Regions from separate parts of the Ferriphaselus amnicola genome, predicted to be linked through region 2. Evidence: predicted binding sites of a transcription regulator. Region 2 holds the regulator's gene; each other region holds the start of a gene.
The links. Region 2 encodes sigma-54, which starts transcription at its own class of promoters, with help from an activator protein. Its sites were predicted from a motif close to TGGCACNNTTCCTGCT; they were not measured.

Region 1 (9,793 bases), 410 kb from region 2:
ACGAACCGTAGATGACCTCCACCTCGTCACCCGCATTGGACGACTTGAAGGTGGTGACAATTTCGTCCATTGCGAACTTCAGATCGGCGGCAGCTGCGACGGTAATCTTTTCGGCATGTGCGATCTGTGCCAGCGCGCTCAGCAGCAAGCCAACAAGTAGTTTGGTCATGGAAATCCTCATTGCGCTCTCCTTACGCGTTGACGGCCAGAATCACATGGGACGCCTTGATCAGCGCGCAGGCTTTCACGCCTTCGGCCAAGCCTAGCGAGTGAATGCTGTCATTGGTCACCACCGCTGCCACGCTCTTGCCACCCGCCAGTTCGATGATGACTTCGCCATTCACCGCGCCTTCCTGACAGCGCACCACCGTACCGTGCAGCTCGTTGCGGGCACTGGTCTTGAAGCCATCGGAGGTCGTCACGATCACCCAAGGTGCTTTCACCATCGCATACACTTCCACACCATCTGTGAGCGCCAGATGCTCAACGCTCTCGTTTGTGATGACCGCTGCCAGCGTATCGCCGCCGCCGATGTCCACGATCACCTCGGCGTTGATCGCGCCCAGCTTGATGCTTTTCACCGATCCCAAAAATTGATTGCGCGCACTCGTTTTCATATCGAATCTCCTGATTAAATGGTAATACTCATCGAAGTCATCCATGATGCGGCTTAACGTTTTGAGCACATGTTCTCGCTCCTGCTCCAACCGCCGATACGCGCCAACCACCCGACGGCCATACACGGTGAGCGTTGTTCCGCCCCCCTTCTGCCCGCCAGTTTTGCGCTCGACCAAGGGCTGCTCGGAAAGATTGTTGATTGCCTCAACGGCTTCCCAGGCAGCCTTGTAGCTCATGCCCATCGCACTCGCTGCGGATGAAATCGAGCCCGATGCGTCGATGCGCTCCAACAACTCCAGATGATCCCAGCGCTTTCCCTTAGCAATTTTGAATTGCGGGAAGCGCCCCGGAATAGTTTTCTTCACATTCGATTGAACCACAATGACCTCGCGTTATAACCTATCACCACCTAACGGTAAGCAAGAGTAATACCACTTTTGAATTCTTTCAACTTAACCACATAAGCCATTGAATAATTGAAGTAGTACAAACTATAAAAATTGGGAGCTTGCACTCGACTTATGCTCGACTCACAATTTGGTGCGTGAGAAACACGACAATCACCTACCAAATAAAACGGGCACTTGCGTGCCCGTGATTATTTTTCTGTCTGCGATACATTAAGACTCGTCTACGCTCGCCACCACCACGCCAATGGCCTGTAGCGGATCGTTGGTCAAACTCAGACAATGTTCGCTACCGCTCACTAAGTAAAGATTGAAGGATTCGCCCTGCAACACTGGCGGCATGCGAGCGGGCATATCGTCATCATTGCAGAAGGTAAAGCGCAGGTCCGGCCAGCGACTTTTCAGTTGAGCCATCGCCTCGTCATTCATCGCCGAAAATGAAGATGCGATCTTCGCGATACTGTCCAGTGTCTCAGGAACGATCATCGGGCTACTCATCTTCTGACTCGGCAAATTGTCTCAGCGACTTCGCTTCCACGCCAAGGATCTTGGCCAGCCAAGGCGGTGGTGCATCCAGTACCCGCTGTAGGCGTTGTAAGGTGTAGCGCACCTTGCCGCCTTCGGGCACTTTCACTGGATGAACATTGGCACGCACTGCTTTAGCTGCTGCTGGGCCACCGATGGATTGCACATAGACGATCTGGCAGTCGTTGATGAGCTCTGCACGAGCGACATTTTTGTCTTCGGCTTCGTCAGCGAGGACGGTCGGTCTAATCTCGATCAAGCGAACTTCTTCACGCGCTACTTGATAGATCAGAAAACGTGGGCAGGAGCCAAAGTGACCATCGAGATTCTCTTCGGTGTTGGAAGCGACAGCAACGCGCAGACTACCGGGAAGGTCGCCTTCCGTGTAGCTGTCCAACTCGGGCAAGTTATCTGCCTCATTGCTCTGCCCCCACAGGTGGCGCACCGCCAGCTTGATCGTTGCACCATCGACATCAGGATCGACCGTCTCTTCGCCAGATAGAATGAGCTTGATATCAGCTACAGTGACTTTGGCAAGTTTGTCTTCGGTGATGGGCAAGCCCAGATGGTCGCCCAGCTTGGCCACTAACCCGCCCATGTTCACCTCGGATAAGGTACGAGCGGCCAGCGCGATGCGCAGAGCGGCAGTTTTGGTGATGATGCCGTTAGTCATACGGATTCCTCATCTATTGTTGGGTGATCGCCTTTCGGTCACGAAAGGCGATCAGAGTTGCTATGCAGCCAGTTGAACGATGCAGCCCTTGATCGGGCAGACCTTCACACATTGCGGCTTGGAATACTCGCCTTCACATTCAGTGCAATCATTCGCGCTGATGAAGTACATGCCTTTCTTGGTGCTGATGGAGGCGGTTGGGCACTCCGGTTCGCAGTCACCACAAGAAGTGCACAAGTCGGTGAGGATTTTCATTGCCATGATAGTTCTCCTTTAGGTCAGGGAAAGGTGCAAGGTACAAGGAGCGCACCTGAGGTACTCAAGAGGAAACCCATAACCGCAGTCACCCTTGCCTCTTCCACCTTCCAACTTGACTGTTTCATTTTCATTCCGCCGCATCCAGACGCTTAGCACGCAAGGAGATCGGCAATCTAGCTGGCGCAGGCTGCGGCTCGATGTAATAGCAACCGCCGTTGTTCAGCTTGATCTCGCCACCCCACTTCTCTGGGGTGTTGAACTCCATCGAAACAATGTCGTCCTCGAGGTCGCGCTTAGGCAGATAGAACACATACTCTGTCTTGCTGCCGCGCTGGATCATGATGTTTGCCATTGCAACTCCTTGAGTTTCAGTACTGAGCGATAAGTTCTGAGTGCTGAGTAAAACTGCCATACCCACTCAGCGCTCAGTTCTCGCTACTCAGTCCTGCCTTAACGTACTAGGTCGTGGTTGTAGTCGGTGGTTCCCATGCCGCGAGTCTCATCATCCAGACGCTCCAGCACTGCGTTAGTCAGTGTGGTGAGCATTTGCATGGCACCTTCATAGCCCAAGGTGGTGGCGCGATGCAGGTGGTGACGGTCGAAGATCGGGAAGCCGATACGGATCAGTGGCACTTCAAACTCTTTACCTTTATGCAAGGTATCGCGTTGGATGAACTTGCCGTAGCTGTTGCCGATCATGAAGTCAGGCTTCTCGGTCAGCACCAGCGAACGGAAGTGCCACAAGTCAGCGCCTGCGAACAACTGGGTGTTCTTGCCGTAAGGGGTCTCGTCCAGCATTTTCTGCATGGCCTTCGTCCACTTCTTGCTGCCGTTGTTGCACAGCACGTGCAGCGGTTCGATACCCAGTTCAGTCAGGAACTTGGTCATGCCCAGCGTGAAGTCAGGATCACCGTACAGGCTGATCTTCTTGCCGTGCAGCCAAGTGTGGCTGTCGGTCATCATGTCCACGAAACGGCCGCGTTCCTTGACCAGCGAGGCTGGAATAGGCTTGCCAGTGACTTCAGAAACTTTCATCAGCCATTCGTCGGTCCACTCCAGACCCATCGGAATGTTCAGCTTCGGTACTTCGTGCTTCCAAGTGAGGTCAACGTACTTCTTGGTCTTCTCCAGTTGCATCGGTTGCAGCAAGAAGGTGGTGGTAGCGTTAGCTGCATCCTTCACTTCGTCTTGCGTCGTGCCGCCTGCATACATACGGAACTGGCCGTCCGCTGGAGTATCCAGCACTTCGGTCGGGTCGCTCAGCATGGTGTGTGCAACGCCCATCTCGTCCAGCATGCGATGGATGACGCGGTAGTTACCCAAGTAAGTCTCGAAACCGGGAACGATGTTGATCTTGCCGTTCTTGCCGGGCACCTTGTCTTCCATGGTGTTCAGCGTGAAGTAACGCATCACTCCCTCGAACATATTGTCCCAACCCGTAACATGCGAACCCACGAACGATGGTGTGTGAGCAAACGGAGTTGGAAAATCTTCAGGGATGTTGCCCGCCTTCTTGGTGTTACGGATGAAGGCGTTCAAGTCATCACCGATCACTTCGGCCATACAGGTGGTGGAGACCGCGATCATTTCTGGCTTGTAGATCGCCTTGGCATTTTCCAGACCATCGATCATGTTCTTCTGACCACCGAACACAGCTGCGTCTTCAGTCATCGAGTCGGAAACGCACGAGATAGGCTCGCGGAAGTGACGGTTGAAGTAGGTACGGAAGTAAGCCACACAGCCCTGCGAACCGTGCACATACGGCATAGTCTTTTCAAAGCCCAGCGCGCACAGTACCGCGCCCAGAGGTTGGCAGGCCTTGGCCGGATTCACGGTCAACGCTTCACGCTTGAAGTTCAACTCACGATATTCCATCGTGGTCGTCCACTCGAAGGTGTCCTGAACCTTGGCAGATTCATGGCGCTCTTCGAACTGGTCTTGTTTGTTACCTATGGATTCCTTGTATTCGTCCTGACGGAACAATGGATAACAAGGCTTGATGTCGTCAACTTGTTGCATATCTATCTCCTTAGCCGCACTGCTCATATGCAGATGCCGGCATAGTTTGATGATGGGCGACACGAGGTCGCCCCCATGTTGCTTACGCTGCTTCTTTCAACGCTTCCGGCTCAGCTTTTTTCAACCACGGTGCGGTGATCTTGCTCCAGCACGGATTGTTCAAAGTCATGTCCATATCGCGGGCGAAGATGGCAAAGCCGTCATAACCGTGGTACGGGCCGGAATAATCCCAGCTGTGCATCTGGCGGAAAGGAACGCCCATCTTTTGGAAGATGAACTTTTCCTTGATGCCGGAGCCGACCAGGTCGGGCTTGACCTTCTTCACGAACTCTTCGAATTCGAAGCCGGTGACATCGTCATACAGCAAGGTTGCATTGCCCATGTCTTTGATGGTGCGGTCGTAGTCGTCGTTGTGACCGAACTCGTAACCGGTACCGACCACTTCCATACCCAAGTCTTCGTAAGCACCGATGACGTGACGCGGACGCAGACCACCCACGTACAACATGACGCGCTTGCCTTGCAAACGTGGCTTGTACTTGTCGATCACGGCTTGCATCAAAGGTTGATACTTGGCGATGACGCGCTCGGCACCTTCTTTGATCTTGTCGTCGAACAGTGCAGCGATGGCACGCAGCGATTCAGCGACTTTGGTGGGGCCGAAGAAGTTGTATTCCATCCAAGGGATGTTGTACTTCTCTTCCATGTGGCGCGCGATATAGTTCATCGAACGGTAGCAGTGGATCAGGTTGACCTTGACGTAAGGTGTCTTCTCCATCTCAGCGATGGTGCCGTCGCCGGACCATTGCGCAACCACGCGCAGACCCATCTCTTCCAACAAGATACGAGAAGACCATGCGTCGCCGCCGATGTTGTAGTCGCCGATGACAGCTACGTCATACGGTGTACCTTCGAATGGCTTGCCTTCGCGACGTGGCAAGACCCAATCACGGATCGCGTCGTTAGCGATGTGGTGACCAAGAGATTGCGACACACCACGGAAACCTTCGCAGCGCACTGGAACGACAGGCTTGTCGATCTCTTTGGCCGCTTTCTTGGAAACCGCTTCGATATCGTCACCGATTAGACCGATCGGGCACTCGGATTGCACGGAGATACCCTTGTTCAGCGGGAACAGTAGTTCGATCTCGCCGATCAGTTTGGCGAGCTTCTTGTCGCCGCCAAACACGATGTCCTTTTCCTGGAAGTCGGAAGTGAAGTTCATCGTGCCGAATGTGTTCACGCCAGTGGTACCGACGTAGTAGTTACGGCGACCGGCGCGGGAATACTGACCGCAGCCGACCGGGCCGTGTGAAATGTGGATCATGTCCTTGATCGGGCCCCACACCACGCCCTTAGAACCAGCGTATGCGCAACCGCGAATGGTCATCACACCCGGCAACGATTTGCGATTGGAGGTGATGCACTTCTTGGACTGTTCGATAGATTGATCGTTGACGGCGAGGTGTTTTTCGCGGTCTTTTCTTGCTTTCTCTGGATAAACCTCAAGCACTTCTTGAATCAGCGCTTCGGTTTCTTCGCGTGTCAGTGTTGTCATTTCATTCTCCTTTAATGACCCACCAATATGTGGAGTCCGTCAGGGTTTGAGTGGGTCAGGTACGCGGATTAACCGCATACCCAACGTCATTTACAGACTTATCGAGCGGCCTTGCGGCCAACCCGACCACCTCTATCAAGCTGCGACAGCGGCTTTACCGATGATGCTTTCGTCTTCTGCTTCCATGATGCCGAATTCCATCAACAAGGCTTCCAGCTCGTCCATGGTGATCGGAGTCGGAATAACGAACTTCTTGTTATCCACGATCTTGCGAGCCAGAGCACGATATTCGTCAGCTTGCTTGTGTGTTGGATCGTATTCAATCACGGTCATACGACGAATTTCAGCGTGTTGCACAGCGTTAGCACGTGGGATGAAGTGAATCATCTGTGTGCCCAGTTGTTCGGCCAGCGCCATGATCAGTTCGTCTTCGCGGTCAGTGTTACGGCTGTTACAGATCAGGCCAGCCAGACGCACGCCACCGGAGTTCGCATACTTCACGATGCCCTTGGCGATGTTGTTCGCCGCGTACATCGCCATCATTTCGCCGGAGCAAACGATGTAGATCTCTTGCGCCTTGTTTTCGCGAATCGGCATCGCGAAACCACCGCACACCACGTCGCCCAGCACGTCATAGAACACGAAGTCGAGTTCGTCGTCATACGCGCCTTCTTCTTCCAGGAAGTTAATCGCAGTGATCACACCACGACCAGCACAACCCACGCCAGGCTCTGGACCACCAGATTCAACGCACTTGATGCCGCCGTAACCAACCGACAACACGTCTTCCAATTCCAGATCCTCAACAGAACCCGCTTCAGCAGCCAGTTCCATCACGGAGTTTTGAGCCTTCGAGTGCAGAATCAAACGAGTTGAGTCAGCTTTCGGATCGCAGCCAACGATCATTACTTTCTTGCCAGATTCGGCCAGAGCAGCTACCAAGTTTTGAGTGGTAGTCGATTTACCGATACCGCCCTTCCCGTAAATTGCGCATTGACGCAGAGCCATGTTAGTCTCCTGAGAGTTTCAAAATGAAGGTGCGATTGAAAAAACTGTCGCTCGCACTCTTAACATCGCAAACACTGTGCCACCTACACAAAAAAACACTAACCCTTTGTATTTAATTGATTCAACCACCAACATAAAGCCACACTAACAGCAGTGGAACATAACAAATCCCCCGCCTTTGTAGGAGTGGCGACAACGCCCTGCCCTACTCTGCCACGCAGCTCGCGGCTCCCCATCAATCGTTGCAACCTACCCGCCACTATCCTTGGCAGCCTGAGCTTCCAGCATGACCCCGCCCCGCTGTACCTTGATGGCGTTGCGGAGTTTCATCACGGCCTGTTTGGCTTGCTAGATAAATTGCCCGATGCACGAGAGCGCGCCCACGCATTTAACTTGCACATGAATGCGGCCTTCTGGTTGGAGCAGCCCGAGCAAGCTGGCTACTCCGCGCTGACTACGACTAGCCGTCAGAAGGCTGACTACCTACGTTTGATGCGCGGTTGGAGTTTTGATGCAGATGGGCGGGAAGGTGCTGCCTTAAAGGGCTGGGTGGAGTCACGCTTTGGGCTGTTGCCACGCCATCACGGCGGCGTGATACGCGACTTTTCTGGGGATGCTTACCGCGGCTATCTGGAAATGCGTGCCGCTGCGCTATATGGAACCAACAGCCTAGAATCCCAGCTCGACCTACTTTACAGTTATTGCCAGTACGAGCTAGCTCGCCAATATCCCAGCCAGCATCACCTCACCCTGTATCGGGGCGTGAACCGGATGGATGAGCATGAAACCTTACTGACTCTGGATAAAAAACGGCGCGTGGTCCTCTTGAATAGTCTTAACTCATTCACCGCCAACCGCGAACGTGCCGATGAATTCGGCGACCATCTGCTCACCACACGCGTGCCTCTATCAAAAGTTTTCTGTTATACGAAATTACTGCCGGGGATGTTGCAGGGAGAAGATGAGTACACGGTGATCGGCGGACTGTATGAGGTGAGTATTGCGGCGTATTGATTACGCCGCAGTTATCCGAGCGTCTACATTAACTCTTGGCGCTCGCAACAGGCCTTCGAGAAACCACTAGCTTGGCTGTCATCACCTGCACGACCTCACCTACTTGATTGTGCGTCTTGTTGCGAATGGTCACAATGCCGAGCTCGGAACGAGAGCGTGATGCCGACACACTTAACACTTCACTTTCAACACTCAGAACATCCCCGGGGCGTGTGGGAATGGGCCAACTGATTTCGCAACCGGCTCCGATGATACCGCCTGCAAAGCGCGCGCTGCTGGTCACGATTAAGCGCATGGTGATGGCGGCGGTATGCCAGCCGCTGGCGGCAAGCCCGCCAAACAACGTGTCCCGGGCAGCGTGATCATCAAGGTGAAAAGGTTGCGGGTCGAACTGACTGGCAAATGCTTTGATTTGAGCTTCGTCCACGGTGTAGTTGGCGCTGCCGAATTTTTGGCCGACTTGAATATCGTCCAGATAAAGCAGGTCACCGTCATTTCCTTCCATCATGGAACTTTCCTCTGAAATATTGAATCTCGTTTCGAGATGTCTTGATATTGGTGCGCGCCACTTCAAGATTCCGAGGGCGCGCGCTTAGTTGAACCTCTACTTAATGCGCAGCATCCAAGAAGGTGTCTACCTGAGATACAAACAAGTCATTGTATTGGAACAACGCACCATGACCGGAGTTTGGATAAAGGCTCAACTGTGCATTTTGAAAGTGCTTGAATAACTCGAACGACATGCTGGTTGGTGCCATAACGTCATTGCTACCATTCACCAGCAAAACGGGTTGCTTTACCTTTTCAAGTGCTGCCAGATTACTCGGCATTCTTCCCCAAGTGACAATCGCCGTGGCTTGCGCATTGGTTGTGGCTTCTGAGGTTGGTTTCTCTGCATCCACAGTGTGATTGCTTATTCTTTACAGGAATTCGGTGGCGGCAGCTTGTCCTTCACTTGTTTCTGTAAAGAATAAAAATACCTTGGGATGTGTTTTTGCTTCGCCCGCTTTTTTGAATGCTTCTTCCATCACTACCGGTAATTCCTTGCCGCCTTCGCTTGTGTAACCTTGCGGTGCGGTGCCAACCAAAATGGCTTTTCTCACTAGGTCGGGGCGATCAAGCAATACTTGCTGACCGATACTGCCGCCCATGGAAAATCCGAGAATGTCGACTTTCTTCAGCTTTAAAGCATCAATAAATTTCTCTGCATTTTTTGCCATTGCCGGAATGTTATCCGGGGCAGTGCCTTCCGTAGCCCCCACGCCCGCATTGTCAAAAATGTAAAGCTGACGTTTGTTTGCAAGGCGATTGATCAGCGCAGAGTCCCAGTCATCCATCGTCCCGGTGAAATGTTGAAACAGCACAAGTGCCGGTTTGCCATTTGATTCGCCCAGTGTGCGGTAAGCATATTTGCTACCCTCAACTGACAGGTAATGATTTGGGGTCGTGGTGTAATCAATATTTCCTGCCAATGCGCTTTGGTTAATTGCTAGCGCGGCAACCATCGACAGCAAAATATTTTTTAGGTGAGATTTTTTACTTATGTTCATGTGATTCTCCATTGTGGGTATGAGTTTGTTTTAAATTTTTGAGAGCCGCGAAGCCTTAGCCTGCCTGCCCCAAATATGCGCCAGCCGATAGCCCCTGCTTCACGCCGCGACTCAAATCATCCGCCAGCACTTCGACTTGTCCGGCTTCCAGCGCAGATAGCGT
Region 2 (9,793 bases):
GCTTCAACTCGCTCGATGGCCACGGCTTGAAAATGCTAAAAACTTCCGGCGTCGAGCTGGCCATCATCACCGGGCGCACCTCGCATTGCGTCGAACTGCGCGCCAAAAATCTCGGCATCACCAACGTCTATCAAGGCGTACATGACAAACGCGCCGCCATTAAAACACTGCTGGCCGAATTGAATATTGCGCCTGAGCATGCCGCGTTCATGGGCGATGACGTGGTCGATCTACCCGCCATGCGCCACGTCGGATTAGCGATCAGCGTTCCCGCCGCGCCCCAGATCGTGCAGAGTCACGCTCAATACGTCACGCAACGCCAAGCAGGGCACGGCGCAGTACGCGAAGTCTGCGAATGGCTAATGTCAGCGCAAGGCACGCTGGACGCACAACTCGCCCCCTACCTCGCATGATCGAAAAACTGCGCAACTGGTTGCCGCTACTGCCTCTGCTTCTGGTATTGGCTGGCACCTACTGGCTGGACCAGCAAGTGGGGCCACTGCTCGCCCAAGCCGACAGCAGCAAGCGGCACGATCCCGATTTCATCGTCAATAACTTCCGAGCCACCGCACTGGACGAACAAGGCAAGCCTCATCATCGCATCAACGCCCACGAGATGAGACATTACCCCGATGATGACTCGCTGCATCTAGAGCAGCCCGAGATCATCGCCCTTACACCTAATCGCCCGACACTACACACCACCGCTCAAACTGGCACGACTTTCCATCGCGACGAAACCATCTTGCGTGGCGATGTGCGCATCGTGCGCGCTGCTAGCACAGCCGCCAGTGAGCGCGTCTTCACCACCACGTATCTGCGAGCTCTGCCGAGCGAAGACTACGCGGAGACCGACCGCCCCGTCACCATGCGCGATGCTCACAATCTCGTGAGTGCCATCGGCATGACCTTAGATAACAAGACGCAGACCATCAAGCTGCTGTCACACGTAAGAAGCGAACATGTTGCTGCGAATTGATGCTCTCTTGCTCTGCCTCCTACTACTTGGCGCATCGTCGGCTTGGGCGGAGCGTGCTGATCGCAACCAACCGATGTATTTGGATGCCAACACCGTCAACATTGACGATGCGAAGCAGATCAGCATCTTTGAAGGCAACGTCAGACTCATCCAAGGCACGCTAATGATCACGGGCGACAAGATCGTAGTCACAGAAACCGCCGCTGGTGACAAGCATGGCACCGTCACAGGCAAACCCGCTCAGTTCAGACAGAAGCGCGAAGGCGTGGATGAAATCATCGAAGGTAACGGACAGCGCATCGAGTACGACACGCAGAATGAATTCCTAGAACTCTTCGGCGAAGCCAGCATGAAGCGCAGTAACGACGAAGTTCATGGCGATCACATCACCTATGACTCCAAGACCGAGATATTCCATGTGGACAGCTCGCGAACTCCGAATTCCGGCCAGCGAGGCCGAGTTCGCGCAGTCATTCAGCCTAGGAACGAGAGCATCCCAGCCCCCACGGATCCAGTGTCCATCCGGCCTTCGACCAGTTTAGGTAAGCCATGAGTGAATTGCGCACCACCTCGCTGAGGAAGCAGTACCGCGCCCGCACTGTGGTGCAAGACGTATCTCTATCCGTGCACAGCGGCGAAGTGGTCGGCCTGCTCGGCCCTAACGGTGCAGGAAAAACCACCAGCTTCTATATGATCGTAGGCTTGGTTGCAGCAGATGGCGGAGACATCTACATCGACCAGCACAAGATCACTCATGCGCCCATTCATCGCCGTGCCCAATTAGGACTAGGCTATCTGCCACAAGAGGCCTCGATTTTCCGTCGCTTGACGGTGGCCGAAAACATTCGCGCCGTACTGGAGTTGCGCGGACTCCCTCTCGCCCAACAGGAATCGACGCTAGAAACCTTGCTAGACGAGTTACATATCAGCCACATACGCGACAATCCCGCCATGAGTCTCTCTGGAGGCGAACGACGGCGCTGCGAGATCGCACGCGCGCTGGCCACCGATCCGCGTTTTATTCTGCTGGATGAACCCTTTGCCGGCGTTGACCCCATCGCCGTGCTAGATATCCAGAAGATCATCCGTTTTCTCAAAGAACGCGGCATCGGTGTGCTGATTACCGACCATAACGTGCGGGAAACCTTGGGCATCTGCGACCGCGCCTACATCATCAACGCTGGCGCAGTGATGGCGGAAGGCAAGCCCGAGGAAATCATCTATAATGAAGCCGTGAGGAAAGTGTATCTCGGCGAGCACTTCAAACTATAAAAGTGACGCCCACCTAATAATCGTTGGCATGAAAGCATCACTACAACTCAGGCAATCCCAGCAACTGACGCTCACACCGCAGTTGCAGCAATCTATCCGCTTACTGCAACTCTCTACCTTGGAGATCAATCAGGAAACTGCGCGACTGCTGGATGAGAATCCGTTCTTGGAGCGCGAGGAAGACGAGATCACCTCGTTTGCCACGAGTACGGCAAGCACCACCTCCACCAGCCCCGAGCAGCCTGAAAGAGAATCATCCAAGGCCGAGGAAGACTGGAGCGAGCTGTCTTATAGCCCTAGCTCAGCCAGCTCTGATGACGAAGATGACCACTATCCCGAGACAGCCGCCAGCTCCCCAAGTCTGCGCGAGCATCTCCTGACCCAACTCAGCCTCAGCCAACTCGACCACCATGACCGCCAACTGATTGCACTGCTAATTGACGCGCTAGATGATGGCGGCTTTCTGGCACAGTCATTGGAAGACATCTTCGAGATGCTACCGGAAGAGTTAGATGTCACGCTAGATGATCTAGAAACTGCACTCGTCCAGTTGCAACATCTAGATGAGCCTGGCATCGCGGCACGCGATTTATCTGAGTGTTTGTCCTTGCAGCTGCGCGCCCTGCCAGCCACCACCCCGAGTCGGCAACTAGCGATACAACTCACGGACAAGCATCTCGATCTCCTGGCTGCTCACGACTACACCCGCCTCAAACGGCTGCTACACTGTGACGAAGATGGTCTGCGTGCGGCTCAAGCCCTCATTCTGCAACTCAATCCGCGCCCAGCCGCGCGTTACGAGCAACGGGTCAGCGATTACGTCGTGCCCGACGTCATCGTCGAGCGCCAGCGTGGTCGCTGGGCGGCCCGCCTCAACCCAGAAGCTATGCCACGTTTACGCGTGAACCAACTTTACGCCAACATCATGCAGCGCCGTGATGAGCAAAGTTCGCAACAGATGACTGGGCAGTTACAGGAAGCACGTTGGTACATCAAGAATCTGCAACAGCGCTTCGACACCATCTTGCGCGTATCGCAAGCCATCGTGGAGCGGCAGCGTATGTTCCTTGAGCATGGCGAAGTCGCCATGCGCCCGCTCGTGCTGCGCGAGATCGCTGAACAGCTTGAATTACACGAATCGACCATTTCACGAGTCACCACACAGAAGTTCATGCTAACTCCACGTGGTATCTTTGAACTCAAATATTTTTTCGGCAGCGGCGTCTCCACCGACAGCGGCGGGGCATGTTCCTCCACCGCCATCCGCGCCTTAATCAAGCAACTGGTCTCTCAGGAAGATGCTCATCATCCGCTGAGCGACAGCCGTTTGGCAGAAATCCTCGTGTCGCAGGGCATACAAGTCGCTCGGCGCACTGTGGCAAAATACCGGGAATCGCTAAATATCCTCCCGGTCAATCTTCGTAAATCACTCTAACAAAGGAGCAACCATGAACCTCAACCTCAGCGGACATCATCTAGACATCACTCCCGCCATTCGTGAGCATGTGGTCAGCAAACTGGGCAAGATCAAGAAACACTTCGACAACGTGCTGGATGTCACCGTAATCCTATCGGTGGACAAGCTCGAACAAAAGGCAGAAGCCACCGTCCATATCAGCGGCAAAACAATCTTCGTGGAATGCCAAGATGCCAACCTGTACGTCGCCATCGACGAGCTGATCGAGAAGTTGGATCGCCAAGTGTTGAAGCACAAGGAAAAGAACACCGCGCGTCGTCATGACGACTCCGGCAAGATCGTTGAAGCAGAATAACCTTTAGTGGGCGGTCTAATGGCCGCCCTTTTTCATGGGAACAAACCATGGGTTTAATTAGTAACCTCCTGCCGCCCGAAAATGTCATGGTGGATGCCGAATCCACCAGCAAGAAGCGTGTGTTCGAACGAGTCGGCATCTTATTTGAGAACACTCGCAACATCGGGCGCAGTCAGGTATTCGACAGTCTGTTCGCGCGCGAGAAACTCGGCTCGACCGGGCTGGGGCAAGGCGTTGCCATTCCACATGGCCGCGTCAAGGGACTGCGCGATCCAATCGCCTGTTTCATCCGAACCACCACCCCGATCCCCTTCGATTCACCGGATGGGCTGCCGGTGAGCCTGATCTTTGTCCTGCTGGTACCGGAACGGGCGACCGATCTGCACCTACAGCTGTTAGGCGAACTAGCACAGATGTTCTGCGAAAAATCCTTCCGAGATCAACTGCTCGCCAGCGATGACCCAGCCGTTCTTTACCAACTGTTCGCCAACTGGCAAGCCTAGGCGGAGGCTTTGATATGGCTCAGGTAGATATTCGGCGGCTGTTCGAAGACAAGCAAGAGCGACTAGGTTTGGTATGGGTCGCTGGAGAAGGTGGCGCCGACAAGATCCTCGACAGCGAGCTCGTCAATGCGTCGAACAAAGGCTTGATCGGCCACATGAATCTGATCCACCCGAACTGGGTGCAAGTATTCAGTAGCATCGAACTGGACTATCTACACAGCTTAGATGCCGAGGCGATGCAAGCCTCGCTGCAACTACTCGATCATGGCAGCACACTGTGCCTGATCATCGCCGGCACGGACGAGATTCCGCAAGCGCTGGTCGCCTACGCCGACCAGACGCACACGCCGCTGTTCCATTCGCCCAAGAACAGCGTCCACCTGATGTGGCTGGTGCGCCACTACATCGTTGCCGCATTGGCTGAATCGACCACGCGCCACGGCGTATTCCTCGACGTGATGGGCATCGGCGTACTCATCACCGGCGACAGTGGCGTGGGCAAAAGTGAACTCGGCTTGGAACTCATCACGCGCGGCAGCAGCCTAGTTGCCGACGACATCACTGAGTTCTATCGCACCTCGCCGGACACACTCGAAGGAAAATGCCCTGATCTGCTACGCGATTTTCTTGAAGTGCGCGGTCTAGGCATGCTGAACATCCGCACCATGTTCGGTGAAACTGCCGTGCGCCTACGCAAATCACTCAAGCTCATCGTCCACCTCCACCGCCCGCCCGGTGGAGACCTGTCCAAGCTGGAGCGGCTGCCTCTCAATGCCAGCCACCAAGAGATTCTTGGCATACAGATCAACACCGTCAGCATTCCGGTGACGGCCGGACGCAACTTGGCTGTACTGGTCGAAGCGGCCGCACGCAACTACGTGCTGCAAGAGCGTGGTATCGACACCATGAAGGAATTCTTCGATCGCCATCAAGCCGAAATGGAACGCGATCTGGAAGACCGATGACCCAGTTATTCCTCATCAGCGGCCTGTCTGGCTCCGGCAAGAGCATCGCCATCAAACTATTGGAAGATAACGGGTTCTACTGCGTGGACAATCTGCCCGCCGAATTGCTACCCACATTGATCGCCAATCTGCAGCAGGCCGGAAATCGGCAGATCGCCGTAGCGGTCGATGTGCGCAGCGGAGGCAGCGTGCGCGAACTGCCCGCACTGATCGAACAGTTTCGCGAGCAAGGCATCGACGTCCGACTGTTGTTCCTAGACGCCAACAACGACGAACTCGTCAAACGCTACTCGGAGACTCGGCGGCGCCATCCTTTAAGCAACGATACGCTGACGCTCCCGGAATGCGTACAGCAGGAACGCGACCTGCTGGCGGACATCGGCAGCATCGGCCATCGCATTGACACCAGCGACCTCAATCCGAACGCCCTGCGTGCTTGGGTCAAATCGTTCATTCAGCTCGACCGCGCCCGACTCACGCTGCTATTCCAGTCTTTTGGCTTCAAGCATGGCATCCCGCTCGATGCCGATATGGTGTTTGATGTACGTTGCTTGCCCAACCCGCATTACAACCCGTTCCTGCGCCCGCTGACCGGACGCGATGCTCCGGTCATCCAATTCCTCGAACCGCTACCTGCCGTACAACAGATGTACGACGACATCCGCAGCTTCGTTGAACGCTGGTTGCCCGCGTACGTCGCCGACAATCGCAGCTACCTGACGGTCGCCGTCGGCTGCACCGGCGGGCAGCATCGTTCGGTCTATCTGACCGAGCGGTTGGCTCACCACTTCGCCCCGCAGCAACAGGTGCTGGTGCGCCACCGCGAGTTGGGCTGAGGCCGTGCTGAACGCCATCCGCCTCGGCGATTGGCTGACGATGCTGGCAGGTGCGCTATTCACGGCATGGCTAGTGCTGGTGTGCTGGAATGGCGGAGCAGCAGATCGCGCCATCGTGCGCAGTGGCGGAAAGATATTCCGCGAACTACCGCTTTCCCCTGACACCAAACTGCACGTCCCCGGCCCGCTGGGTGTCAGCATCATCACCATCCACAACCGCCAAGCCCGCATCGAATCCGATCCCAGCCCGCGCCAATATTGCGTGCGCCAAGGCTGGCTCAAGCAGGCGGGTGAGATCGCTATCTGCCTGCCGAACGAAATCAGTGTAGAAATGGCTGGACGAAGTAAAAACTATGACAGCCTCAACTATTAAGTCAGTTGTACGTGCTAAGTACCGAGTGCTGAGTAAACTCCCAGCCACCGGATTTGCTCAGCACTCAGCCCTCGATACTCAGCACTCGTAAACATGAGTACGATAAAACTAGAGACTTCGACCGAAGATCACCATCTGGCGCGCATGGCAGCGGCAGCATTTGGACTATCGGTGCTGGAAGCGGCGATTCCATCGCCGTTGCCGGGAGTTAAACCAGGGCTGGCGAACATCGTCACCTTGATCGTGCTGACTCGGTATGGTTGGCGCGCGGCGGCATGGGTCTCGCTGTTGCGCGTCATTGCTGGCAGCTTGTTGTTCGGCAACTTCCTCGCACCGGGCTTCTTTCTCAGCCTATCCGGCGCAGTATGCAGCTTGCTTGTACTGGCTGCGAGTCGTCATCTGCCACACCGTGTCTTCGGCCCAGTCAGTCAAAGCATCCTCGCCGCATTCGCGCACATTAGCGGCCAAATGGTCGTGGTCTATGTCTGGCTGATCCCACACGCTGGGCTGGCTTGGCTGTTACCCATCTTTGCGGCGGCGGCACTGTTGTTCGGCACGGTGAACGGTATAATCGCCACCCGCTTCCTGTCTCCGGACTCCGCCCCCGCGACACATCCGACATGAAAACCATCACCCTAGCCCTCACTGGTGCATCTGGCCTGCCTTATGCTTTTCGCTTGCTTGAGTGCTTGCTGCACAGCGGTCATCGCGTCCAGCTGGTCTATACACAAGCCGCACAGATCGTTGCCACTCAGGAGATGGGCTTCACGCTCCCCTCGCGCCCGCAGGAAGCCCAGCTATTGCTGCTGGAGCGGCTGGGTACATTCACTGGAGAGTTGGCGGTGTATGGGCGTGACGACTGGTTCGCACCGATGGCTTCCGGCTCGAACCCGGGAGATGCGATGGTGATCTGCCCATGCACCATGGGGATGCTCGCCGCCGTAGCGACTGGAATGTCCGACGACCTCATCGCCCGCGCCGCTGACGTGATGCTCAAGGAAAGACGCACGCTGATTCTGGTACCCCGCGAAACCCCGTTCTCTGCCATTCACCTAGAGAACATGCTCAAATTGACGCACGCTGGCGCCGTCATCCTGCCGCCCAATCCCGGCTTTTATCACCATCCGCAATCGGTGCAGGACATCGTCGATTTCGTCGTCGCACGCATCCTCGACCATTTAGGTGTCGCACAGAATCTAGTCACCCCTTGGGGTAAGTAGCATCGAGTGCATTTTTCGCACGGCCTAAGTGCATTTTCATTAGAATAGCCGCCACTTTGGAGCGGGCGCGCAATGACCGAGAACCACGAACACCACTACACTGAGGATGTACAGCATCACCTGAAACAGGTCGAGGCGCTGTTGCATCGTCACGAACTGGTGGCAACGTTGGTTCACAAACAAGAAATGCCGCGCGAAGAGCGCCATGAGTTGGTCGAAACCATCCTGCACAAACGCCATTTGGCCGAACTCAGCGATAAGCTGGAGACGCTACACCCCGCCGACATCGCCTACATCCTTGAAGCGCTGCCAATTGAGCAACGTTTGATCGTCTGGGATCTAGTCAAAGCCAACCGCGACGGCGAAATCCTGATCGAAGTCTCAGATGCGGTGCGCGAATCGCTGATTGCGACCATGAGCCGCGAGGAGCTGTTTGAAGCGACCGAGCAACTCGATACCGATGAGATCGCCGACTTAGCGCCCGACCTACCGCAAGCGGTGATGCGTGACGTATTCAAGTCATTGCCAGTGGAAGAGCGCGAACAACTGCGCGCAGCCATGTCGTATCCCGAGGACTGCGTAGGTGCGTTGATGGATTTCGACATGGTCACCATCCGCGAGGACGTGACCCTCGAAGTGGTGTCGCGCTACCTGCGCCGCTTCGACGAATTGCCCGACCACACCGACCAATTATTCGTCGTTGACCGCGAAGATCGCTTCAAAGGCGTGCTGCCACTCAACCTCTTGCTGGTGAACGAGCCGGAGTTGGATGTCGCAACCCTAGTCAAGCATGAGACAGTTACGCTGCACCCTGACGATCAGGCCGAACAAGCTGCACAGGCCTTCGAGCGTTATGACCTAGTCTCAGCTCCTGTCGTGGATGAAGATGGCAAACTGGTCGGCCGCGTTACTGTGAACGCGGTGGTGGACTTCATCCGTGAGGAGTCCGAAACAGACTTACTGAATCAGGCCGGTCTGCGCGAAGAGGAAGACATCTTCGCCTCGGTATGGAAATCGGCGCAAAACCGCTGGATGTGGCTAGCGCTCAATCTGTGCACCGCCTTCTTCGCCTCGCGCGTCATCGGCAGCTTCGAAGACACTATCGAAAAATTCGTCGCTTTGGCTACGCTGATGCCCATCGTCGCAGGCATCGCAGGCAACTCCGGCAACCAAACCACCACCATCATCATCCGCTCGCTCGCCTTAGGGCAAATCACTCAGGCCAGTGCTCGCCACTTGCTCATCAAAGAGTTAGCCATCAGCGGCTTGAACGGCTTGGTATGGGGCAGTGTCGCAGGACTATTTGCCTATGCGCTCTACCACAGCATTCCGCTGGGTTTAGTCATGGCCAGCGCCATGCTACTCAACCTGCTACTCGGCGCCATCGTCGGTTTGGTCGTCCCACTTGCCATGCAACGGTTTGGACGTGATCCGGCCATAGGCTCCAGCGTCTTACTCACGGCCATCACGGACAGCGGCGGTTTCTTCATCTTCCTTGGCTTAGCGACGATCTTTTTGATCCACTGATCACCCACCAAAAGGTGAAGCGAATTATCGGAAATTTTCCGAATTTTTTGTCAACCCATCATATTCTGTTTGCGTTAATATCCCGTCGTCTAGTTTTTTGCATAAGCTGAAACTGGCGAAATGGTAGCAAGGGACGGGGGACATCCTCCACTGACAATGTTGATTTTCACGGAGAAGAATATGAAATCTATTTTCGCAGCAGTAGCAGTTGCAGGTTTGATGGTAGCTGGCAATGCAATGGCAACTGATATGCCTGCTGATGGCAAGGCCAAGTGTGGCGCTTGCCACAAGATCGACACCAAGTTGGTCGGCCCAGCATGGAAAGATGTTGCAGCTAAGTACAAGG
Region 3 (9,793 bases), 620 kb from region 2:
AGCCTGCAAGCCGCATGAGTAAGTTTCATGCCGTTTGGGATGCTACGCGCCATCCTTTGGGCGTGGACGAACTCGACCATGCCCATCAGGAATTTATCGCGCAAGTGGCGGGACTTATTCAGGCCAGCGATGCCGACTTCCCGCTGCTGTTTCAAGCACTGATCCAGCACACCCGCGAGCACTTCATCGCCGAAGGCCGTTTAATGCGCGAATCCAAATATCAAGGTTTGGGCGTACATGAGGCCGAACATCATCGCGTGTTGGGCGAGTTGCAGCAGCTCAATCGCAGCATGAAGCGGGGACGGATGATGTTGGTACGCGCCTATGTACGGGAAGGTCTGCCCGAGTGGTTCGACACCCATCTGACGATGATGGACGGAGCACTGGTCGCACATCTGAACAGGCAAGCAGCGCGCGATCCTCAGCCAACTTGAGGGCACCCGGATCAGGCCTGGTAATCGGCGCTCAGTTTTACCGAGACAAACTCCGCCCGTGAGGTGGAGTTGTTTTCTTGCAGATTGAGCGCACACCAGTCAGCGAACTCCTGCGGCACGATATGGCATTCAAGTGCCTTCACACCAGAACGCTGAAACTCACGGCGCGCTTTGACGGCCATCGCCTTCCATTTGTCATAGGTCGGCTCAAAACACTGCGGATCGGTAGCCGTGGCTTTTACCGCCGCCCAGGTCTCTTCGGTGTACCACGTGACCCCAATAATCATGGCCTCGCTTCGTTTCTTGGCTTTCAGGCGCTGGTAGAGGGTTGGTTTTTTCATATATGAGGATTGTTGTGAGTAGCTTTTGATCGAGCTAGCTATCCAGTTACATCAGGTAACGGAAGTACAGATAGGCGTGCGAGATCAGGATCGACAGCAACATCAAGGGAAACGCCACCTTCAAGAAAGTAGCGAATCGGATCGGCGCGCCCGCATGTTCCGCGATACCCGCCACCACTAAGTTGGCTGAAGCGCCGACCAGCGTGCCGTTTCCGCCCAGACAGGCACCCAATGACAAGGCCCACCAGAGCGGCATGATCGCTTGTTCGCCGCCCATGGCGGGTGCCATGGATTTGATCAGCGGGATCATCGTGGCCACGAATGGGATGTTATCGACGAATGCGGAAGCGATGGCTGAGCCCCACAGAATGGATAGCGCGGTAGTTGTCAGATCGCCGCCGGTAAAACTCAGCAATCCATGAGCCATCGCTGCGATCAGCCCCGCTTGTTCGATGCCATAGACGGCGATGAACAGGCCGATGAAAAAGAACAGCGTGATCCACTCAACCTCCGTCAGCGCGTGGTGTACGCGCTTGGTTTGTGTCTCAGGGTCGCTGCCGAAGTTCTCTAACAATAGCAACGTGGCCGCGCCGAACATGGCGGTCGTGGCAGGCTCGATATGCAACACGCCGTGCAACATGAAACCAGCGATGACCAGTGCGAATACGAGTGAAGCCTGTTTCAACAATTTCCAGTCAGTGATCGCCTCGATCTCGTTGAAACGCATCACACGCGCCCGATCTTCCGGCAAGGCGACCATGTCTTTACGCCAGTACCACCAGATCGGCAGCAAGGTGGCCAAACTGATCAGTGGAATGATGGGGGTCAGATGAAGCAAGAAGTCATTGAACGTCAGTCCAGCGGCGGAACCGATCATGATGTTGGGTGGATCGCCGATCAGGGTCGCCGTACCGCCGATGTTGGACATGAAGATGACGGCGAACAAGAATGGATAAGGCTTGATCTTCAACTCTTCAGTGATGAGCAGCAGCACAGGCGTCACCAGCAGCACCGTGGTCACGTTATCCAGTAGTGCGGAGAACGTCGCCGTCACCAGTGACATCATCACCAGAATCCCGACCGGCCTCGCCTCTACCTTCTTGGCGATCCAGATAGCGACGAATTGGAATACGCCGCTTTTCTTGGTGATCGAGACGATCACCATCATGCCGATCAACAGGCCCAAGGTATTGAAGTCGATGCCGTGTATCGCAGCTTCCTGCGTCAGGATGCCACACAGGATCATCAACCCACCGCCGAGCAACGCAACGATAGCGCGGTTGATCCGTTCACTGATGATGACGGCATACGTGGCAATGAAGATCGCCGTAGCCAGCCACATAGGATTCATGCCGAATAAGGTATGGATGATGTGAGTTTCACTGTTCATGCTGGAACCTTCTTGCAAACACGGGTCAATAGATCGGTGCCGACGACCATCCCCAATAACTGACCGCTTACCTTATCAACCACGGGGATATCGTTCTCACCTCGATACAGCAACAAAACAGTTTCCAGCAGCGGCGTGTCTGGATAGAGCACGCGCACATTTTTTTCTACTACGTCACCGACCGGCATCGCTCCATGCTGCTGCATCCGTTCGCATAACAGTTCTAGCGTATCGGACATGAACGATAGATCGCTCACTCCCCCTTCAATCAGTACCGCTTTAGGCAGCAACAAAGACAACAGCCGATTCATGCTGAAGATACCGATGTAACGTCCTGTCTCATCGACCACCGGTATGGCCGACAGCCGATTCGACAGCAACATCTGTGCGGCAACTGCAACGCTATCGGTAGCGTTGAGATGGGGCGAGCTTGGGCTCAAGAGTTGGTGGATAGTCATGGCATTCCCTGATGTTTATTCGTCGTCTTCACCTGCTACGCGACGTCGCGGCACCGAGGCAGGATCGGCGGTGATGGCTCGGTATATCTCGATTCGGTCACCCGGTTTGAGTCCGTCATCGAGTTCGGCGACTCTACCAAAAATTCCGACCGCGCAGGTCGAGATGTCGATGCCGGAGAACTTGCGCAGGATGCCGGACTGTTCAATGGCCTGCTGCACCGTGGCATCGTCTGCCACTTCGATGCGCAACCACAGTTGCTGCGAGGGTTCGGAATATGCAACGCCTATCTGCATGATCTCTCCTAATTCGCGGTGGCTTCAGCAGCGGCCAGCTCAGCATGTGCGGCACGACGCTGATCCATCACGCGCTTTGCGGCCAGTAGCAGCCCCACGACCATGAACCCGCCGGGAGGCAGGATCATCAACAAAAAACCTTTGTAGTCAGGCAGGATGGTTGTTTCTAGGAAGGCAAATGCAGGCCCTAGTAACAGATGCGCATTGGCAAACAGGGTGCCACTACCCAACACTTCACGCACACCACCGATCACGACCAAGGCCGCAGTGAAACCCAAACCCATCATCAAACCGTCTAACGCAGATTCAGCTACGCCTGACTTGGAGGCAAAGGCTTCGGCACGCCCGAGAATGGCGCAGTTCACCACGATCAAGGCGATGAATAGTCCAAGCACTTTGTACAACTCATGCGCCCAAGCATTCAAACCCATATCCACCAGTGTCACCAAGGTGGCGATCAGCACGATGTACACGGGGATGCGAACTTCTGTACTGACCCAATGCCGTATGGATGAAATGATCATATTCGATAGGATCAGTACGACCATCGTCGCCAGTCCCATACCCAAACCGTTGGTCACGGTGCTGGTCACGGCCAGTGTCGGACATAACGCCAACATCTGGACGAATACGACGTTGTTGTCCCACAGCCCATCGCGCGTGATGCGGGCGTACTTTTCATTCATGGTCGGCCTCCTGTCTCATCCAGTAGCGCATTACGATTCTGCTCAAAGAACACCAGTCCACCTTTGACGGCCTTGACTACTGCGCGCGGCGTGATGGTCGCACCTGCGAACTGGTCGAACACGCCGCCGTCTTTCTTCACCGCCCACTTCTCGGCTGCGGGATCGGTCATCGACTTACCGTCGAAAGCGAATATCCATCGCGTTTTGGCTGGCTCGATCTTATCCCCCAGCCCCGGCGTTTCGCTGTGCTTGAGCACTCGCACCCCCAATATCTTGCCTTCGCGCGATACGCCCATCACACACACGATCGCTCCCGCATAACCATGTCCGATCACGCGATAGACCACGGCATCGACCTTGCCAGCATGTCGGGCGCGATAGGCAGTCACCTCACCTTCCGCCGTCGGCAACACCAGCGTATCTTGGACGATGTCGTTGTCGTATTGTCCGGGCAACACGATGGCCAACGACTGCTTTAGATCGAGCGCTTCGGCGGCTCGAATGTCACCCTCGGTCGCACCTGACGCGAATGCCAATGCCAGCGTGGTCAGCAAGGCCACACCGCCCAGCGACAATCCCTGGTAACTCAACGTACTACGTAACGCATCCCTATCCATTTCGTTACCCCTTGTTCACCGGCAGCGCTACGCCCTTGCTGTCGCGACCATAAATACGTGGTTTGATGTACTGATCGATCAGCGGAGTGGCCGCGTTCATCAGTAACACGGCAAAAGCGACTCCCTCGGGGTAGCCCCCCCAAGTGCGAATGATCCAAGTCAACAGTCCACAACCGAAGCCAAAGAGGGCTTGTCCGAGCACCGTGTTGGGCGAAGTCACGGGGTCGGTGATGATGAAGAATGCCCCCAACATCAGGCCACCAGAAAGCAGATGCACCATAGGGCCAGCGTAGTGGTTGCCATCGATCAGGTTGAACAACAACGCGGGTACGGCTACGCCCAACAACATGGCGACCGGGGCATGCCAGGTGATGATGCGACGTGCGATGAGGAATAAGCCCCCCACCAGCAGCAGTAGCGCTGCCGTCTCCCCCAGACTGCCGACGCGACTTCCCCACAGGGCATCCAGCGGAGCGTAGTAACCGACCAGCGCCTGATCCAATCCGACACCTCGGGAGAACTCAGTCTTCACGTGACCGAGTACCGAAGCGCTGGCCATGCCATCCAGCGGCTGACTCAGGAACGTGATGCGCAGACTATCCAACCATCCCGGTGATAGCTTTGGCACTGTCCACGTGGTCATCTCCAGCGGGAACGAGATGAGCAACATCACGCGCGCTGCCATCGCCGGATTGAACACGTTCTGCCCTAGCCCGCCAAACAGCTGCTTGCCGATGATGACCGCGAACAGGCTGCCCAGTACAGCAATCCACCAAGGTGCATAAGGCGGCAAGGATAAGGCGAGCAGCCACGCAGTCAGGATGCCGGAGCCGTCCATCAATACTGGGCGAACTTTACGTCCCTGCATACGTACGATGAGTGCTTCGCCTAGCATGGCCGCGAGCAGCGATAACGCCCATAACTCGACGGCTGGCCAACCGTACAGCCAGAAGCCGAACAGCGTGGCAGGCAAAAGTGCCAGTAAAACCGTCGCCATCACTTTGGAGATGGATACCGGTGCATGTGCATGCGGGGAGTGAGCGATGGGGTTCATACAGTCTCCTCGGCGGCTTTTGCCGCAGCTTCTTTGGCCGCTCGCTCTTTCGCCTCACGAGCCGCTTTGCGCTTCGCCGCCGCTGCGGCACGTTCGCGCTCGATGCGAGCCATACGTTCGCTGCGACCCTCAGCCAATTTCTTGGTGGCTTCTTGTTTCAGCTTGGCACGCTCCTGTGCAGCGAGGTCGCCCTTGGCGTAATTGAAGTAATGCACTAGCGGAATATGTGCGGGACAGACGTATGAACAGGAGCCGCAAGAGATGCAGTCTTTGAGACCCAGCGTCACTGCACCCGACAAGTCAGCCGCACGGATATGCGCCGCCATCTCCAGCGGTAACAGCCCTACCGGACACGCCCGCACACAGGTCGAGCAACGTATGCACGGCGAAGCTTCCGCCTGACCGATCTCACTGGCCAACAGTGCCAACACGCCGCTCGTACCTTTTACGACAGGCACACTGGTCTGGGTGAACTGCTGCCCCATCATCGGGCCGCCTAATACTAGGCGCGCGGCAGGTTGTGTGTAGCCCTCGGCGAATTCGATCAACTCCTGCACAGGGGTGCCGATCAGCACTTCGACATTACATGCTGCTTTGATCGCGCCGCCGCTGATCGTCACGATCCGCGAAACCAAAGGCTTACCCAAGCGGATCGCCTGTTGTACGGCATAGGCCGTGGCTACGTTGTGTACCAGCACGCCGATATCAGCTGGGCGTCCGCCCGCTGGAACCTCATGCCCCGTGAGCACTTGGATGATCTGTTTTTCCGACCCCATGGGATACATGCTCGGCATCACTGCGATCTTCACTGCACTACCCTGTGCGGCTGCTTGCATCGCGGCGATAGCTTCAGGTTTGTTGTCTTCGATGCCAACCAATACCTCTTGGGCAGCGACTGCGCTGGCGATGAGACGGATACCTTCAACGATCTCCACTGCACGTTCGCGCATGATGCGGTCGTCACACGTCAGATATGGCTCGCACTCGCCACCGTTGATGATGAGCGTTTTAACGCCGCTATTTCGGCTGAGATTGAGTTTAAGTGCCGCAGGGAACGTCGCTCCACCCAAGCCAACGATGCCTGCAGCAGCAACACGCTCAGCGATGTCTTCGGGCGCAAGTGCAAACGGGTCTTCCACGGTTTCGATAGCGATCCACTGGTCTGCGCCATCGCTCTCCAGCGTGATGGTTGGAACTGGTAGCCCCGAGGGATGTGGGGCGGCATGATTACCCAGTGCCAAGATCGTACCCGAAGTCGGCGCATGGACGGAGCATGAGACCGTGCCCTGCGCCGATGCGATGAGTTGACCTTTCAACACCGTATCACCCACGCTTACCAGCGGAATCGCAGGTGCACCTATGTGCTGTTGCAGCGGGATATACAGCTTCTTAGGCAAGGGCAGAGTACGGATGCTGCCCTGCACCGACATATCTTTGCGCCCTTCAGGATGAACGCCACCGCGCAGGCCGAAAATCTTCATGCTGCCCCCCCTGTCAACGGCTTGTGCCAATACCAAGACTGCAAGGTCACCGGTATCGGTTGTAGTTTGATCGACTCAGTAGGACAGACTTCCTCACACTTGCCGCAGGCGGTGCACGCCTCACGGAAGACCACATGGATCTGCTGAGCCGCGCCCATGATCGCATCCGTCGGACACACCTTGAAACAACGCGTACAACCGATGCAAATCTCTTCCTTGACCTCAGCCATCATCGGCACGCTATCTTGAACGCTCGACAGATCAGCATCCACGCCTAACTTTGCCGCCAGCGCCTGTACCACTGCGCGACCACCGGGCGGGCATAAGGTAACGGGCGCGCTACCATCAGCCAAGGCCTGAGCTGCGCCGGAACAACCGGGAAATCCACATTGGCCGCATTGCGCACCGGGCAGTAACTGTTCGATCTCGGCGATCAGCGGATTGCCTTCGACTTTCAGATAACGAGCCGCGAGCCCCAGCAACAAGCCGAGCGCAACCCCCAATGACGTCAGGCTGATAATGGCAGAAAGCAGCATCTCTTCCCCTTAATGGCCCGCCAAACCGGCGAACCCCATGAACGCGAGTGACAGCAACCCAGCCACCACAAAACCTATCGGTGCGCCGCTGAATGTGGGCGGGACTTGTGCCAAGGCCAGCCGCATACGCAAGCCCGTGAACAACAACATCACCAACGTGAAACCGACCGCCGAGCCAAATCCGTACAGCAGACTGTGCATGAACCCATTCTTTTCCTGCACATTGAGTAGCGCGATACCCAACACCGCGCAATTAGTCGTGATGAGTGGCAAATAAATACCTAACACCTGATACAAACCGGGGCTGAACTTACGAATCACCATTTCGGTGAACTGCACGACTGCCGCGATCGTGAGAATAAAGGCAAGGATGCGCAGGTATTGGATACCCAGCGGCATCAGCAGCCAATGTTCCAGCATCCAGGTCACCGCCGTGGTCAGGGTCAACACAAAGGTAGTGGCCATGCCCATCCCCAGCGCACCGTCCATCTTCTTGGATACGCCCATGAATGAGCACAGCCCCAAGAATTTGACCAGCACTACGTTGTTCACCAGTGCGGTTGAAAGTAGTAACAACAGGTATTCGCTCATTTCGATCATCTCCTGTCCCCTTCATCGCAATCACCATGCCAGCTGAAATCATCTCAAGCTGAAACTCACTAAATCAGCTAGTTGGTGCATCAACGCACCAGAGCGGCGCAGAAAAGTATTGTCGTTGTCGGTTGGCGACACACAACGATGTAGCAAATACGACAACTTAGCGATGTACGTGACATTGAGGCAAAACGAAAAAATATAGGCACGGATATTGCTCGACTAGACGTTGACTGCATTAAACGTGACCGCCATGTCCCAAGCACCGACAGACCACCCCTCACCCGCCGCGACGCATGACGCAGGAGGCGAAGTGCCGTCGCACCTATTCCGCCAAGCCGTGGAGCAAGCAGCGCTGGCGATCTCGATCACCGATGCACGCGCCAACATCTTGTATGCCAATGCCGCATTTGCTCGCACCACGGGCTATGGGCAGGATGAGATCGTCGGCCACAACGAATCCATTCTCTCCTACCGCGTTACCCCTCAGTTGGTGTACGAGACACTTTGGGCGCAAATTCAGCGGCAACGGCCGTGGAATGGCCTACTGGTGAACAAGCGCAAAGACGGCAGCCGCTATCTGGCCGATGTCACCATCACGCCGGTGGTGAACGAAGATGGGCTGACTTCGCATTACCTCGGGATGCAGCGCGATGTGACTGAAGTACACCGCCTTGAGCGACAGGTACAGAATCAAAAGACGCTGATCGAATCGGTGGTGGATTCGGCACAAGTCGCCATCGTGCTGTTGGATGATCGCGAGCATGTCGTTCTGGACAATCAGGAATACAAGAAACTGATCGGCGACCTTGGGCAAGAACCCGTCTTGCGCTTGTTGCCTGCCTTACGCACCCAAATGGGGAGTGCGTTCGATCAAGCGTATGCCAAGCATCTCAACATCGCCGCACGCGAGGTATGTATTCCTATTTCGGGACGACCTGATCGTTGGTTCTCCTGTGCGATTTCGTGGTTCGAGGAGCAAGATGTAGGCGCAGATGCGTTTTACGAACCGATGCGGCGCCACTATATGTTGCTTACCGTTCAGGACATCACCGAACTGAAGCAGCAACAAGAGGCTCTGCGTATCAACAGCGTACGCGCGCTGCTTGCTGAGCAAGAGCGCATTCAAGGTTTACGTGAGACCTTAGCGGGAGCGGTCTATCAACTGGAAACGCCGCTGAATATGTTGAGTACGGCCATTCATTTATTGGAGCGCCGCTTTTCGCCCACATCCTCACCTGCAGGAGCGGGCGATATAACCACCAGTACGCTGGACGAGGCTATCAAGAAGAGCCGCGAGGCCTTAGAAACGCTACGTGCCTGCATCCCCGACCATGCCGTTGCGCAGCAGCAGTTGGTCAGCCTCAATGAGATCCTGTCTGATGTACTCAAACTGGCCACGAGCAACTTGCTGGTTGCAGGCATCGTGGTCGATTGGATACCGTGCGCGCAGCCTGCCGTGGTGCTGGGACATTCTGCGCAGTTGGCTAACTTATTCAAACAATTGGTGTTCAATGCCATCGAGGCAGTGAACGAACGGCGCGGCAGTCAACGCGAATTGCGTATCACCTGCACACCATTATCTGACTATGTAGAGATATTGGTGGAAGACAGCGGCTCGGGCATTGCCGAGTCTTTGCGCTACACCGTCTTTCAACCCTTCTTCACCACAAAAGGTGCCTCTAAACAGCATCTTGGATTAGGCTTGGCGATGGCGCAAGAAGTGGTGACTCGTCACGGTGGCACGATCGACATCGATCCCACGGTCCACATAGGTTGCCGGGTGAGAGTGCAACTTCCTCTGGCCAAGGGGGTGAGCCATGTCTAACGCCCGCACAGAAGGATGGTCAGAACTGGAGCTGGATCTGCTCCGCTCTGAACTTGAGACGCTGTATCAAGTCAGTCGGG

Region 1: nifH (nitrogenase iron protein) is a predicted target of sigma-54. The motif match lies at 7,133-7,148, and genes of this name have one in related genera.
Region 3: nifL (nitrogen fixation negative regulator NifL) is a predicted target of sigma-54. The motif match lies at 8,089-8,104, and genes of this name have one in related genera.

Annotation. Positions count from the first base shown of each region.
Region 1 is NZ_AP018738.1:992,029-1,001,821, reverse strand. Features, by position in the region: gene modA (molybdate ABC transporter substrate-binding protein) at 1-169, opposite strand, end outside; gene OYT1_RS04770 (TOBE domain-containing protein) at 192-983, opposite strand; gene OYT1_RS04765 (DUF6129 family protein) at 1,239-1,523, opposite strand; gene OYT1_RS04760 (dinitrogenase iron-molybdenum cofactor biosynthesis protein) at 1,516-2,223, opposite strand; gene OYT1_RS04755 (4Fe-4S binding protein) at 2,284-2,484, opposite strand; gene nifT (putative nitrogen fixation protein NifT) at 2,609-2,833, opposite strand; gene nifK (nitrogenase molybdenum-iron protein subunit beta) at 2,932-4,500, opposite strand; gene nifD (nitrogenase molybdenum-iron protein alpha chain) at 4,583-6,058, opposite strand; gene nifH (nitrogenase iron protein) at 6,194-7,066, opposite strand; gene OYT1_RS04730 (NAD(+)--dinitrogen-reductase ADP-D-ribosyltransferase) at 7,220-8,080, shown strand; gene OYT1_RS04725 (MaoC family dehydratase) at 8,109-8,588, opposite strand; gene OYT1_RS04720 (alpha/beta fold hydrolase) at 8,689-8,982, opposite strand; gene OYT1_RS04715 (alpha/beta fold hydrolase) at 9,001-9,630, opposite strand; gene OYT1_RS04710 (SDR family oxidoreductase) at 9,686-9,793, opposite strand, start outside.
Region 2 is NZ_AP018738.1:578,655-588,447, reverse strand. Features, by position in the region: gene OYT1_RS02805 (KdsC family phosphatase) at 1-413, shown strand, start outside; gene lptC (LPS export ABC transporter periplasmic protein LptC) at 356-979, shown strand; gene lptA (lipopolysaccharide transport periplasmic protein LptA) at 963-1,532, shown strand; gene lptB (LPS export ABC transporter ATP-binding protein) at 1,529-2,251, shown strand; gene OYT1_RS02785 (RNA polymerase factor sigma-54) at 2,280-3,686, shown strand; gene hpf (ribosome hibernation-promoting factor, HPF/YfiA family) at 3,700-4,023, shown strand; gene OYT1_RS02775 (PTS sugar transporter subunit IIA) at 4,071-4,526, shown strand; gene hprK (HPr(Ser) kinase/phosphatase) at 4,541-5,491, shown strand; gene rapZ (RNase adapter RapZ) at 5,488-6,327, shown strand; gene OYT1_RS02760 (NusG domain II-containing protein) at 6,332-6,700, shown strand; gene OYT1_RS02755 (Gx transporter family protein) at 6,794-7,324, shown strand; gene OYT1_RS02750 (flavin prenyltransferase UbiX) at 7,321-7,920, shown strand; gene mgtE (magnesium transporter) at 7,993-9,447, shown strand; gene OYT1_RS02740 (c-type cytochrome) at 9,628-9,793, shown strand, end outside.
Region 3 is NZ_AP018738.1:1,203,573-1,213,365, forward strand. Features, by position in the region: gene OYT1_RS05785 (hypothetical protein) at 1-18, shown strand, start outside; gene OYT1_RS05790 (bacteriohemerythrin) at 15-434, shown strand; gene OYT1_RS05795 (hypothetical protein) at 446-775, opposite strand; gene OYT1_RS05800 (ArsB/NhaD family transporter) at 822-2,165, opposite strand; gene OYT1_RS05805 (CBS domain-containing protein) at 2,162-2,623, opposite strand; gene OYT1_RS05810 (RnfH family protein) at 2,639-2,917, opposite strand; gene OYT1_RS05815 (electron transport complex subunit E) at 2,926-3,603, opposite strand; gene rsxG (electron transport complex subunit RsxG) at 3,600-4,220, opposite strand; gene OYT1_RS05825 (RnfABCDGE type electron transport complex subunit D) at 4,225-5,274, opposite strand; gene rsxC (electron transport complex subunit RsxC) at 5,271-6,755, opposite strand; gene OYT1_RS05835 (RnfABCDGE type electron transport complex subunit B) at 6,752-7,291, opposite strand; gene rsxA (electron transport complex subunit RsxA) at 7,301-7,882, opposite strand; gene nifL (nitrogen fixation negative regulator NifL) at 8,139-9,713, shown strand; gene nifA (nif-specific transcriptional activator NifA) at 9,706-9,793, shown strand, end outside.